Regions from separate parts of the Erwinia sp. 009765445 genome, predicted to be linked through region 1. Evidence: predicted binding sites of a transcription regulator. Region 1 holds the regulator's gene; each other region holds the start of a gene.

Region 1 (3,114 bases):
CAGAACGGGTTTACGACCAATCCGGTCAGAGAGTGGTCCCCACATCAACTGGGCGCTGGCAAATCCGGCCAGGAACAGACTCAGACTGGCACTGATTGCTCCAGCTTCAGTCAGCAAATCTTGCTGCATAACACCAAAAGCTGGCAGGTACATATCAGTGGCGAGAAAACCTGCAACGCTGAGCAGCGCGAGGTAAATAATAAATCCTTTAGATGGCATTCTGTTGCTCTTTATCAGGTGAATGAAACGCTGCGCAGTGTAATTGAGTGGCAAAGCGCTTGTGAAACGGTAATATTTGCAGGTTGCGTTCAAAAAAATTGCAGGCAAATTATGTGGTCAGAACATTCCCTTGAAGTGGTCGATGCCGTGGCGCGCACCGGGAGTTTCACGGCGGCGGCGGCAGAGCTGCACCGCGTGCCTTCTGCTATCAGCTATACCATCCGTCAACTGGAAGAGTGGCTGGCTGTTCCTCTGTTTGAGCGGCGTCACCGCGATGTGGTGCTGACGGATGCCGGACGGCTTTTTAGTCAGGAAGGGCGTAGTGTTATCAAAAAAATGCTTTCCACCCGGCGTCAGTGTCAGCAGGTCGCTAATGGCTGGCGGGGGCAGATCAATATCGCTGTCGACCGCATTGTTAAACCGGCGAGGAGCCGCCAGCTGGTGGTGGATTTTTACCGCCATTTTCCTGATATGGAGCTGCATCTGACGTCGGAAGTGTTTAACGGCGTCTGGGACGCACTGGCCGACGGGCGGGTGGATGTGGCAATCGGCGCAACCCAGGCTATCCCGGTGGGGGGGCGCTTCGCCTTCCGCGATATGGGGATGCTGAACTGGCGCTGTGTGGTGAAGGCCGATCATCCACTTGCTCAGCTGGAGGGGGAGGTCAGCGATGAGGAGATTGGCGATTGGCCCTCACTGGTGCTGGAAGATACCTCCCGTGCTTTACCCAAACGGACTACGTGGACGCTGGATAATCAGCGCAGGCTGGTGGTGCCGGACTGGGAAAGTGCGTTTGACTGTCTGCTGGCCGGGCTGTGTGTTGGAATGGTACCGGGGCATTTTGCCCGGCCATTTTTGCAGAACGGGGAACTGGTTGAGCTGGCGCTTGAGTCAGTATTTCCGGACAGCCCATGCTGCGTCAGCTGGGCGGAGCAGCAGGCTTCACCAGCACTGAGCTGGCTGCTGGAGTATCTGGGGGAAACCGGCACGATGAACAGTGAGTGGCTGCGGGAAGAAACCTGAGGGGCGAATAAATTCTCCCCTCAACTGAGATCTGCACGATTGTAAGGGTGGGATTCATTCCGCCCTTAACGTCTAGCGGCGGTAATCGACAAACGGACCGTCTGCCACCGAGCGGCGTTCGATCAGGTTGGGATGCACTTCAATGGTTTGTGGCTCTTCGCGCTTGCTGGTAATGCGGTCGAGCAGCATTGCAAAGGCAGTTTCGCCCAGCTGTTGTTTAGGCTGGTGAACCGTGGTCAGCGCCGGGGTGAAATAGCGGGCATTGCGCACGTTATCATAACCGATCACCGAAATATCCTGCGGTACGCGCAGGCCCATCTCATCCGCCGCGCAGATGGCGCCCATGGCCATCACATCGCCGCCGCAGAAGACCGCCGTGGGGCGCTGCTTCTGAGACAGAATCTGCTGCATGGCACGGTAGCCAGACTCTGGTTCGAAATCTCCCTGTACCAGCCACTCATCTCGAACTGAAATTCCCGCTTCGGAAAGTGCTTTCAGAAAACCGGCATGGCGGCCACCGCCAGTATTACGTTCCATTTGTCCCGGGATCACCCCGATATCACGGTGACCGCGGTCAATCAGATAGCGGCCCGCCATATAGCCTCCTTCAAAGGCATTATCCAGCACGGTATCGGTGAAATCGCCGCGTGATTCGCCCCAGTCCATTACCACCATTGGGATATTGCGATTGTTTTCCAGCATAGTGATCAGCGGCTCCGGATATTCCGAGCACATCACCAGCAGACCATCGACGCGCTTTTGCGCCATCATCGACAGATATGCCTGCTGCTTTTGCAGATCGTTATGGGCATTGCCCAGGATCAGGGTATAACCCTGATCAAAGCAGCAGTTCTCCACTGCTTCGATGATCTCGGCAAAATAGGGCGCTTCGCTGGAAGTGGCCAGCAGACCAATGGTTTTGGTATGGTTAACCTTCAGGCTGCGGGCGACAGCGCTGGGAGAATAATGCAATTCTTTGATTGCGGCCCATACGGCTTCCTGCGTCTCTTCAGCGACAAAGCGGGTTTTATTGATGACGTGGGAGACAGTGGTGGTGGACACCCCTGCACGTTTGGCCACATCTTTTATTGTTGCCATTAACTAGCTACTCCTGCACTTATCGTAACGTACTGATAAGCATATTGTTAAACGTTTGCCTGGATACGCAAAAACCGGACGTCTGGGGGCACTTTTTGCGGTGGATTCCGGAGACGTCAGGAAGGAAAAAAGGGTATTTCAACCCGTCATTGCGCACGCGGCACGCAGTCTGCCGGGGGTTGCGCAACGAAAAAAAGAATTCTAACAAGCCTGAGCACAGAAAACGAGATTTTTACCGACAAGTATGGGAAAATCGATGACGTTATAAACTGTAAGGGTATTAAGGAGTCGTGATGGATACCGATCTGAAGTTTTCAATACTGACAACCGTTTGCGCTTTGCTGATGATTGTCGCTTTCAGTTTTACCGCAGTAATGCACTAAGCCTTACGGGCCGCTCATCAGAACGGCCCCGTCTCTTCTGCCGACCTGTTAGCGAATCGTTTTCGGCGTCATCATCCTGCGGGCACCAATATAGTGGCGCTGCCAGTAATCATCGCTCAGAGCACTAACCTGAATATCCTTGCCGGTGCGCGGTGACTGAATGAATTTACCATTGCCCAGATACACGCCAACGTGGTCAGCTGTGCCGCGACCATTGATGCGGAAAAACACCAGATCGCCTTTTTCCAGCTCGCCACGTTTGATATTAGCCGCATCGCGCAGGTGATACATTTCATTGGCAGTGCGGGGGATTTTAAACTTCACCAGGTCTTTATAGGCATACCAGACCAGGCCGCTGCAGTCGAAACCGGTTTCTGGTGAGGTGCCACCC
Region 2 (3,114 bases), on a different contig from region 1:
GACCGGTTTATGCAGCTGACTCACGACGATGTCTGTCTGCTGTTTGATACCGGCCATGCTTATTACTCCGAGGGCAGCCAGGCGAAGATGCTGGCGATCCTGCAAAAGTACCTGCCGCGCATCAATCACGTTCACCTGAAGGATGTGCGCGATGAGGTGGTAACACAGGTCAAAAGCCAGAGGCTTTCTTTCCTCGACGGCGTGAAAAAAGGTACCTTCACCGTGCCGGGTGACGGAGTGATCGACTTTATGCCAGTCTTTAAGCTGCTGGATGAATCAGGTTATCAAGGCTGGATGGTGGTGGAAGCCGAGCAGGATCCGGCGCTGGCCAATCCCTTTGAATACGCGGTAAAAGCGCGGGAGTATATTCGCGAGCATGCTGGCCTGTAGTGCAGATCCCGCCAGCTTTTCGGTTGTATGTGAAAGCTGTTCAGTGTCCCGGCCAGATGAAAAAAGCCCCTGGCGTTACGACCGGGGCTTTTAATATTTCACCGCGAAAAGGTTATTTCAGCGTGATGCTATTGATGATGTTTTCCGCTTCAGTCTGCGACTGCTGCTGGTTGTCCGCTGGCAGCGTGATCTGGAGGGTCAGCAATTTGCCGTCAACCTTCGCCAGCACCACAGAAGACCAGGAAGACTGGTTCTTGGCAGAGATCACCGTGTTCAGTTGCTGAACCTGCTGGCCCTTCAGCTGTACGGATTTATTGCTCACGACCTGCAGCTGCGGATCGCGGTTGCGCTGTTGCTGCTCCAGACGCTGGGACAGCACGTCCAGCCCTTCGGTGGTGCTGTTGCCCTCGATGACGATAATCGCTTTCTGTCCGGTTGCATCCGCGTAGACGTGCATATTATTGGCCTGAGTGCCCAGTTTGCCACTCTGATCCGACATGCCCGCGGGCAGCGAGAAGGTCAGCTTGCCGTCCATCAGGGTCATGTTCTGGCTACTCTGGCTGCTGCTGGCGCCATTGTCATCGGCTGCGGCTTTGTCATTTTTGCCGTCGCAGGCGGTCAGTCCAACCACCAGTAAACCGATACCGGCATATTTCAGTAAGTTACGCATCATGATCCCTTTTACGTTAGTCGTGTGCCTGTTACAGCCACTCATAAAATAGTATTCAGCTGGCAAAAGCAACCGACACTCTGTGACAGAATGCAGCTTAGCCGAAGTTCACCAGAGTGTGACTGGATTTTTCCGCCAGGCGCTTCAGGGTGGCATTCAGCAGCACGCCGTAGGCTGGCAGGAAGAAAATCATGCAGATAATCACCTTGAAGCTGTAATCCACCAAGGCGATCTCCACCCAGTTCTGCGCCATAAACAAATCAGGGCTTTTATAGAAAGCGATAAAGAAGAAGGCCAGCGTATCGCTGATATTGCCCAGGAACATCGCCGAAGCAGGCGCAATCCACCACTGTGGCAGCTTGCGCAGGCGGTTAAACACGTGCACATCCAGGATCTGTCCCAGCGCATAGGCCATAAAGCTGGCGCAGGCGATACGGGCGACAAACAGGTTAACGTTTTCCAGCGCGGCAAATCCCTGCCATTCCCCCTGATAGAACAGGGCGGAAATTGCATAGGAGATCACCAGGGCCGGGATCATCACCGCCAGAATGATGCGACGGGCCAGCGGCGCGCCAAAAATCCGCACGGTTAAATCGGTAGCGAGGAAAATAAACGGAAAGCTGAACGCGCCCCAGGTGGTATGCAGTCCAAATACAGAGACCGGCAGCTGCACCAGATAGTTACTGGAGGTGATCACCAGCACGTGAAATAACGACAGCCAGATCAACGCATGCGTGCGCTGACGGGAAGAGAAAGAAATCATCAATGTGACCTTTTTGAATATTGGGGTGAGGGAACCCAAAAAAATTTATCTCGCCTGAGCGATTGCGCGGCATCTTACCGAAACAGCCTGCTAATGCAATGGTTAATTTTAGCGCAAACGTTATCGTCGGTGGAGCCCGCTGACTGAGTAAAAGCCAGCGTTGACGGTCAGGTTAGTGCCCGCTAATGCTTTGATGGATGGCACCGCTTGCACATACTGATGCTGCGGGTAAAATGGCCGCAGTTTTCCTGCCTTGTTGAGAATGTTATGAGCGATCTGTTCGCCAACCCTGACCAGACCCTGGATGCTCAGGGGTTGCGCTGCCCGGAGCCGGTAATGATGGTGCGTAAAGCCGTGCGCCATATGCAGGACGGCGAAACGCTGTTAATTATCGCCGATGACCCGGCAACCACCCGCGACATCCCCGGCTTCTGCCGCTTTATGGAACATACGCTGGTGGCCCAGGCAATCGACGCCATGCCTTACCGTTATCTGCTGAAGAAAGGGCTTTAACGCTTACGCAGCAGTCTCAGGGCGTTAGCGGTTACTAACGCCGTGGCACCGGAATCCGCCAGTACCGCCAGCCACAGGCCGGTGATCCCCAGAAGGGTGGTTACCAGAAACACTCCCTTCAGCCCTAAAGCCAGCGTGATGTTCTGCCGGATATTGGCGTGAGTCGCCCGTGACAGACGGATCATCGTTGCCAGCCCGTTCAGGCGGTTATGCGTCAGCGCTGCATCTGCTGTTTCCAGCGCCACGTCGCTGCCGCTGCCCATTGCTATCCCCGCCGTGGCGGCTTTCATCGCTGGCGCATCGTTGATGCCGTCCCCGACCATTGCTACCGGGTTTTGTTGATTCAGTTCGCTAATCGCCGCAACCTTATCTGCGGGCAGCAAGCCTGCGCGGTAATCCATCCCCAGCTCGCTGGCAATGGCCGCGGCGGCACGAGGATTATCTCCTGTCAGCATGACTGCCTGAACGTTCAGCGCCCGCAGTTCCCGCAAGGCTTCAACGGCACCCGCCCGCAGTGTATCCCGCAGGCCAATCAGCCCCACTGGACGGGCATCCTGCAGCAGGATCACCACGGTATTCCCGGCTGATTCAAGCTCTTCAACCTGCGCAGACTGCCCGGCACTCAGACAGTTTTCCGGCACTCTTACCGGGGCGCTAATTAAAAGTTTGTGACCACTAACTATCGCTTCAACGCCGCTACCAGGCAGCGCTCGCTGAGCACTGGCTGGAGGCACTGTCAGCTGCCGGGAGTCTGCCAGCGCAACAATTGCCTTAGCCA
Region 3 (3,114 bases), on a different contig from region 1:
CCTGCGTGGGGAACACAGGCCGCTCATAAAGACGCAAAAAGCGTCGTCCCTGACAGCTCGACTCGCACCGTCCATGGCGCGAGACGCTTTATTCACAGCCTGTGTTCCCCTCGCGTTAAGCCCGAAGTTGTCTGTCAGGTATAAAAAAGCCAGTACGAATGGTACCTGGCAGTTTTCTGCTTAGTACAAAAGGCGAGTTCGAATGGTGCCTGGCAGTTTTCTGCTTGGTACAGAAGACGAGCACCAATGGTGCCCGCCATTTCCCTGCTCAGTACAACAGTCGGGCGCGAATGGTGCCAGGAATAGCCTTCATCAGCTGCAGAGCCGTGTTAGCCACATCCTGCGGCGCATCGATATCGATCACCACATAGCCCATTGAGGGGGTGGTTTGCAGATACTGTGCTGCGATGTTGATCCCCTGCCCGGCGAAAATGTTGTTGATCGCGGTCAGCACGCCAGGGCGATTCTCGTGGATGTGCAACAGGCGACTCTGGTCGCCATGCATCGGCAGGGAAACTTCCGGGAAGTTAACCGCCGACAGCGTCGAGCCGTTATCCGAGTATTTCGCCAGCTTGTCGGCCACTTCGCTGCCGATGTTTTCCTGCGCTTCCTGGGTGGAACCGCCAATGTGCGGCGTCAGGATCACGTTATCAAACTCGCAAAGCGGAGAATTGAACGGATCGCTGTTGGTTGCCGGTTCTTCCGGGAACACATCGATTGCGGCACCAGCCAGATGTTTGTCGGCCAGCACTTTGCACAGCGCCGGAATATCAACCACTGTCCCGCGTGATGCGTTAATCAGCAGTGAACCTGGCTTCATCATCGCCAGCTCTTCCGGACCCATCATGTTTTGGGTCGACTGGGTTTCCGGCACGTGCAGGCTGACCACGTCGCTCATATTCAACAGGTCGGACAGATGACGGATCTGGGTCGCATTCCCCAGCGGCAGCTTGTTCTCAATATCATAGAAGAACACATGCATGCCCAGGCTTTCAGCGAGCACGCCCAGCTGCATACCGATATGGCCGTAACCGACGATACCCAGCTTTTTGCCACGCGCTTCAAACGAGCCCACGGCCAGTTTATTCCACACGCCACGGTGTGCTTTAGCATTCGCCGCAGGGACGCCACGCAGCATCAGCAACAGCTCGCCAATGACCAGTTCAGCTACGGATCGGGTGTTGGAGAAAGGCGCGTTGAATACCGGGATCCCTCGTTTTTCTGCTGCTTTCAGATCGACCTGGTTGGTGCCTATACAGAAACAGCCCACGGCGACCAGCTTCTCAGCCGAGGCAAAAATCTCTTCGGTGAGGTGAGTACGCGAGCGGATGCCGATAAAGTGCGCGTCACGGATCGACTCTTTCAGAGCTTCGCTGTCCAGTGCGCCTTTATGAAATTCGATGTTGGTGTAGCCAGAAGCACGCAGATTATCTACGGCTTTCTGGTGTACGCCTTCCACCAACAGGAACTTAATCTTGTCTTTCTCCAGTGATACTTTTGCCATTTCCCGACCCTATTTAGCAGACTTCAGAAGTGGCTGGCATAAGCCAGCCTTCTGTCAAAATATCAAAAATTACGCCTGCGGCAATACAAACGATTGCCTGCATCACAGCACGGGCAGGAAGCAGACAGGCACAAATCAACAGATAATCAGGGCACGGTGAATATCGTCAGAAGGATCGCCCTGTGAGTGAAGCTTATGTGACATAAGTCACCGAATTTCGGTATGAAAAGAAAAGATGTTTTTTTGCAGAAATTAACCGGCGCCGGAGCGGCGCCAGTGAGATCATTTTTCTATGCTCTTCACGCCGGAGGCGGTACCAATCAGCGCAATATCCGCTGCCCGCGCGGCAAACAGCCCCACGGTAACCACGCCAGGTAAGGCATTAATGGCCTTTTCCAGCGCAATCGCGTCGAGAATTTTTAAGTTGTGCACGTCGAGGATGAAATTGCCATTATCAGTCACCACGTTCTGGCGATATTCAGGCAGGCCGCCCAGCTTCACCAGCTCCCTGGCAACATAGCTGCGCGCCATCGGGATCACCTCCACCGGCAACGGGAATTTACCCAGCACATCAACCTGCTTGGACTCGTCAGCGATGCAGACAAATTTATCCGCCACCGCAGCGATGATTTTCTCGCGGGTCAGGGCTGCGCCACCGCCTTTGATCATCTGCATAAAACCGTTGATTTCATCTGCGCCGTCAACGTAGACCGACAGTGAATCCACCTCGTTAAGATCCAAAACCGGGATCCCCAGGCTTTTCAACTTAAGGGTTGAGGCCTCAGAACTGGAGACCGCCCCGTCAATTTGCTGTCTGATCGAACCCAGTGCATCAATAAAATGCGCGGCGGTCGAGCCGGTGCCCACACCCACGATGGTGCCCGGTTTTACGTATTCCAGCGCGGCCCAGCCAACGGCCTTTTTCAGTTCATCCTGCGTCATGGTATGTTTACAATCCGTGCTGCTACAGTGTGGCGTTAGTATAAACAACCCCGCCGCGTCAGGGCAGCATTTGTTGTCCGTTTACAGACACAGCCCACAAAGCCGTGCCGGATAAACACACTGTTACGCAGGGCAAAGTGACAAAAATATGGCATAGTGCAGTTTCCATACCTGAGGAGAGTTAAACGAACCAATGAAACGCCCGGATTATCGAACGCTTCAGGCGCTGGATGCAGTGATCCGCGAGCGCGGTTTTGAACGCGCCGCACAAAAGCTTTGTATTACCCAGTCAGCCGTTTCCCAGCGAATCAAGCAGCTGGAAAACATGTTCGGCCAGCCGCTGCTGGTGCGAACCGTTCCTCCACGCCCGACCGAACAGGGGCAAAAGCTGCTGGCTTTATTGCATCAGGTCGAGCTGCTGGAAGAGGAGTGGCTGGGCGATGAAAATGGCGGTACCACGCCGCTGCTGCTGTCGCTGGCGGTCAACGCCGACAGTCTGGCAACCTGGTTACTGCCCGCGATGAAAACGGTGCTGACCGATTCGCCGGTTCGCCTGAATTTGCAGGTGGAAGATGAAAGCCGCACCCAGGAAAGGCTGCGTCGCGGTGAGGTAGTGGGAGCCGTCAGTATCCAGCCACAACCGCTGCCAAGTTGCCTGGTGGATCAGC
Region 4 (3,114 bases), on a different contig from region 1:
GAAAGTGCTGGTATCCACATAGTCAAATGTGCCGACGTGGCCGAGGTATTTCTCATCCAGCCGCGCCATCGCCCCTTCTTCGCCCATCTGGTTGAAATAATCCAGCATCGCGGCATCAAGGCTGTCATCCTGATCGCGCGGCATATACCAGGTCACCGGCTCTTCTTCGGTGATATCGAACGCCACGGCCAGCTGCGGATGAATGCGCTGCAGCAGAGCAATCGACACTGAATCACCCACCGTATAGTCGAGCTTGCCGTCCGCCACTGCTTCCAGCAGGGTAGTGGGACTTTGGTCTGTAGAGATTGCCCAGTCGAGATCGGGATACTGATTCTGCTTCATGTTGCGCAGCGTCGAAAGATAGGCCGAATCCGACGCAACGGTCAGCCGACCTTTCAGCGAGCCGAGGTTTTGCGGACGGGGCTTGCCCATCCGGTACACCAGCTGCTGCGAGACGGAGTAGTAAGTTGGCCCGGTGCGAAAGCGTGACAGACGATCGCTGTTGTAAATTAATCCGGCCGTCAGCACGTCAGCTTTGTCATCTTCCAGATCGTCAAACAAATCGCTCAGGTTCTGACGGACAGTAATTTGCAGTTTGACGCCCAGATAACTGGCGAAGCGCTTCGCCAGCTCATAATCCATTCCGGCCGGGGCTTTGTTCACGGTGTAGTAAGTCAACGGAGAGTTCAGCGTGCTCACACGCAGCACTCCCCGTGATTTTATCTGTTCTATCCGATCCTGCGTTCCGCCGTACCATGGGATCGACGGCCACAGCGCCAGCGCGAGCAGCACGGTGACAAGCCCGATAAACAGATAATTAATTTTAAGGCGTTTCAAATAGTTATCTCTCGATTGCTCTCAGGTCTCTGTCTGTACCGGCAGTATTCGTTGTCTATAATGGTTCCTGAGCGTGGGGCATTTTGCGCAACTCAGGTGTCCTGCGCAACTGAATTCATCCGGTATTGTGCGATTTTCAGCCAATTCCCTGGCCCGAAAAAAGCTGCGCAAACGGTTTCGTAACGTGCGGGGATTCTCTATAATACCGCCCGTTTTCCCTGTTGCGCCCCAAAGAAGCGTCGCCCGGCGCTCTGACGAGAGATCTTTGATGATGGAAATTCTGCGTGGTTCGCCCGCTCTGTCGGCATTTCGTATTACTAAATTGCTGGCCCGCTTTCAGGACGCTCACCTGCCGGTGAGCGACATTTACGCTGAGTACGTCCATTTTGCCGATGTCAGCGCACCACTTGCAGCTGATGAAAAAGCCCGTTTACAGCGTCTGCTGAAATACGGTCCCTCTCTCGCCGAACACGCCCCGGAAGGTCGCCTGATTCTGGTGACGCCTCGCCCGGGTACGATTTCTCCGTGGTCATCCAAGGCTACTGATATTGCCCATAACTGCGATCTGCCTCAGGTTCTGCGCCTTGAGCGCGGTCTGGCTTTCTATGTTAAAGCGCCACAGTTAACTGAAGCCCAGTGGTCACAGCTGGCCTCTCTGCTGCACGATCGCATGATGGAAGTGGTGCTCAGCGAGCTGTCACAAGCAGAACAACTGTTTGCTCATCACCAGCCTGCGCCACTGCAGAGCGTGGACGTGCTGGGTGAGGGCCGTTCCGCACTGGAGCAGGCTAACCGCAAGCTGGGTCTGGCGCTGGCAGATGATGAAATCGACTACCTGCTGGCGGCCTTTGAAAAGCTCGGGCGTAATCCTAACGACATTGAACTGTACATGTTTGCTCAGGCTAACTCTGAGCACTGTCGCCACAAGATCTTCAACGCCGACTGGGTGATTGACGGCAAGCAACAGCCGAAGTCGCTGTTCAAAATGATCAAAAATACCTTTGAGAAAACCCCGGATCACGTGCTGTCTGCTTACAAAGACAATGCTGCGGTGATGGAAGGGGCTCAGGTAGGCCGTTTTTATGCTGATGCCAACAGCCAGTACGACTTCCATCAGGAAGACGCGCATATTTTAATGAAAGTGGAGACGCACAACCACCCGACGGCGATCTCGCCATGGCCGGGTGCGGCTACCGGTTCCGGTGGTGAAATCCGTGATGAAGGGGCAACCGGCCGTGGCGCCAAGCCGAAGGCTGGCCTGGTGGGCTTTTCCGTTTCAAACCTGCGCATTCCTGGCTTCGAACAGCCGTGGGAAGAAGATTTCGGCAAGCCGGATCGCATTGTCACCGCGCTGGATATCATGACCGAAGGCCCATTGGGTGGCGCTGCGTTTAACAATGAATTTGGTCGCCCGGCCCTGAACGGCTACTTCCGTACCTACGAAGAGCAGGTCAACAGCCACAACGGCGTTGAGCTGCGCGGTTACCACAAGCCAATCATGCTGGCGGGTGGCATCGGAAATATCCGTGCTGACCACGTGCAGAAAGGTGAGATTACCGTTGGCGCGAAGCTGATCGTGCTGGGTGGCCCGGCGATGAATATCGGCCTGGGCGGTGGGGCGGCTTCTTCCATGGCTTCCGGCCAGTCTGATGCCGATCTGGATTTCGCTTCCGTACAGCGTGATAACCCGGAGATGGAACGCCGTTGTCAGGAAGTGATTGACCGCTGCTGGCAGCTGGGCGAACACAACCCGATTCTGTTTATCCATGATGTGGGAGCTGGCGGCCTTTCCAACGCTATGCCAGAGCTGGTCAGCGATGGTGAGCGTGGCGGTCGTTTCAACCTGCGTGACATCCTGAGCGATGAACCCGGCATGAGCCCGCTGGAAGTCTGGTGTAACGAATCACAGGAGCGTTACGTTCTGGCAGTTGCACCTGAGAAGCTGGCTGAGTTCGATGCGCTGTGTCAGCGTGAACGTGCGCCTTATGCGGTGATTGGTGAAGCTACCGAAGAGATGCACCTGTCGCTGTCAGACAGCCACTTTGATAACAAACCTATTGATATGCCGCTGGACGTTTTACTGGGCAAGACCCCGAAAATGACCCGCGACGTGACCACGCTGAAGGCCACGGGCGAACCGTTGGTTCGTGAAACCATTACCGTGGCAGATGCTGTTAAACGCATTCTGCACCTGCCAGCCGTGGCGGAAAAAACCTTCCTCATCACCATTGGTGACCGCTCTGTGACCGGTATGGTTGCCCGTGACCAGATGGTCGG

What was found. Region 1 encodes PurR, which represses purine synthesis genes. Its sites were predicted from a motif close to CANGCAAACGTTTGCNTG; they were not measured.
Region 2: a site for PurR is predicted at 1,934-1,951, ahead of AC3Y5R_RS10520 (7-cyano-7-deazaguanine/7-aminomethyl-7-deazaguanine transporter). Genes of this name have one in related genera too.
Region 3: a site for PurR is predicted at 1,587-1,604, ahead of serA (phosphoglycerate dehydrogenase). Genes of this name have one in related genera too.
Region 4: a site for PurR is predicted at 1,002-1,019, ahead of purL (phosphoribosylformylglycinamidine synthase). Genes of this name have one in related genera too.

What each region holds. Positions count from the first base shown of each region.
Region 1 is NZ_JBYUWC010000010.1:74,717-77,830, reverse strand. Features, by position in the region: gene punC (purine nucleoside transporter PunC) at 1-219, opposite strand, end outside; gene punR (DNA-binding transcriptional activator PunR) at 331-1,242, shown strand; gene purR (HTH-type transcriptional repressor PurR) at 1,315-2,340, opposite strand; gene cydH (cytochrome bd-I oxidase subunit CydH) at 2,634-2,723, shown strand; gene AC3Y5R_RS12745 (C40 family peptidase) at 2,772-3,114, opposite strand, start outside.
Region 2 is NZ_JBYUWC010000008.1:91,460-94,573, forward strand. Features, by position in the region: gene iolD (3D-(3,5/4)-trihydroxycyclohexane-1,2-dione acylhydrolase (decyclizing)) at 1-390, shown strand, start outside; gene AC3Y5R_RS10515 (DcrB family lipoprotein) at 503-1,060, opposite strand; gene AC3Y5R_RS10520 (7-cyano-7-deazaguanine/7-aminomethyl-7-deazaguanine transporter) at 1,158-1,823, opposite strand; gene tusA (sulfurtransferase TusA) at 2,091-2,336, shown strand; gene AC3Y5R_RS10530 (zinc/cadmium/mercury/lead-transporting ATPase) at 2,333-3,114, opposite strand, start outside.
Region 3 is NZ_JBYUWC010000004.1:142,329-145,442, reverse strand. Features, by position in the region: gene serA (phosphoglycerate dehydrogenase) at 269-1,504, opposite strand; gene rpiA (ribose-5-phosphate isomerase RpiA) at 1,787-2,446, opposite strand; gene AC3Y5R_RS05510 (LysR family transcriptional regulator ArgP) at 2,640-3,114, shown strand, end outside.
Region 4 is NZ_JBYUWC010000016.1:32,547-35,660, forward strand. Features, by position in the region: gene mltF (membrane-bound lytic murein transglycosylase MltF) at 1-837, opposite strand, end outside; gene purL (phosphoribosylformylglycinamidine synthase) at 1,106-3,114, shown strand, end outside.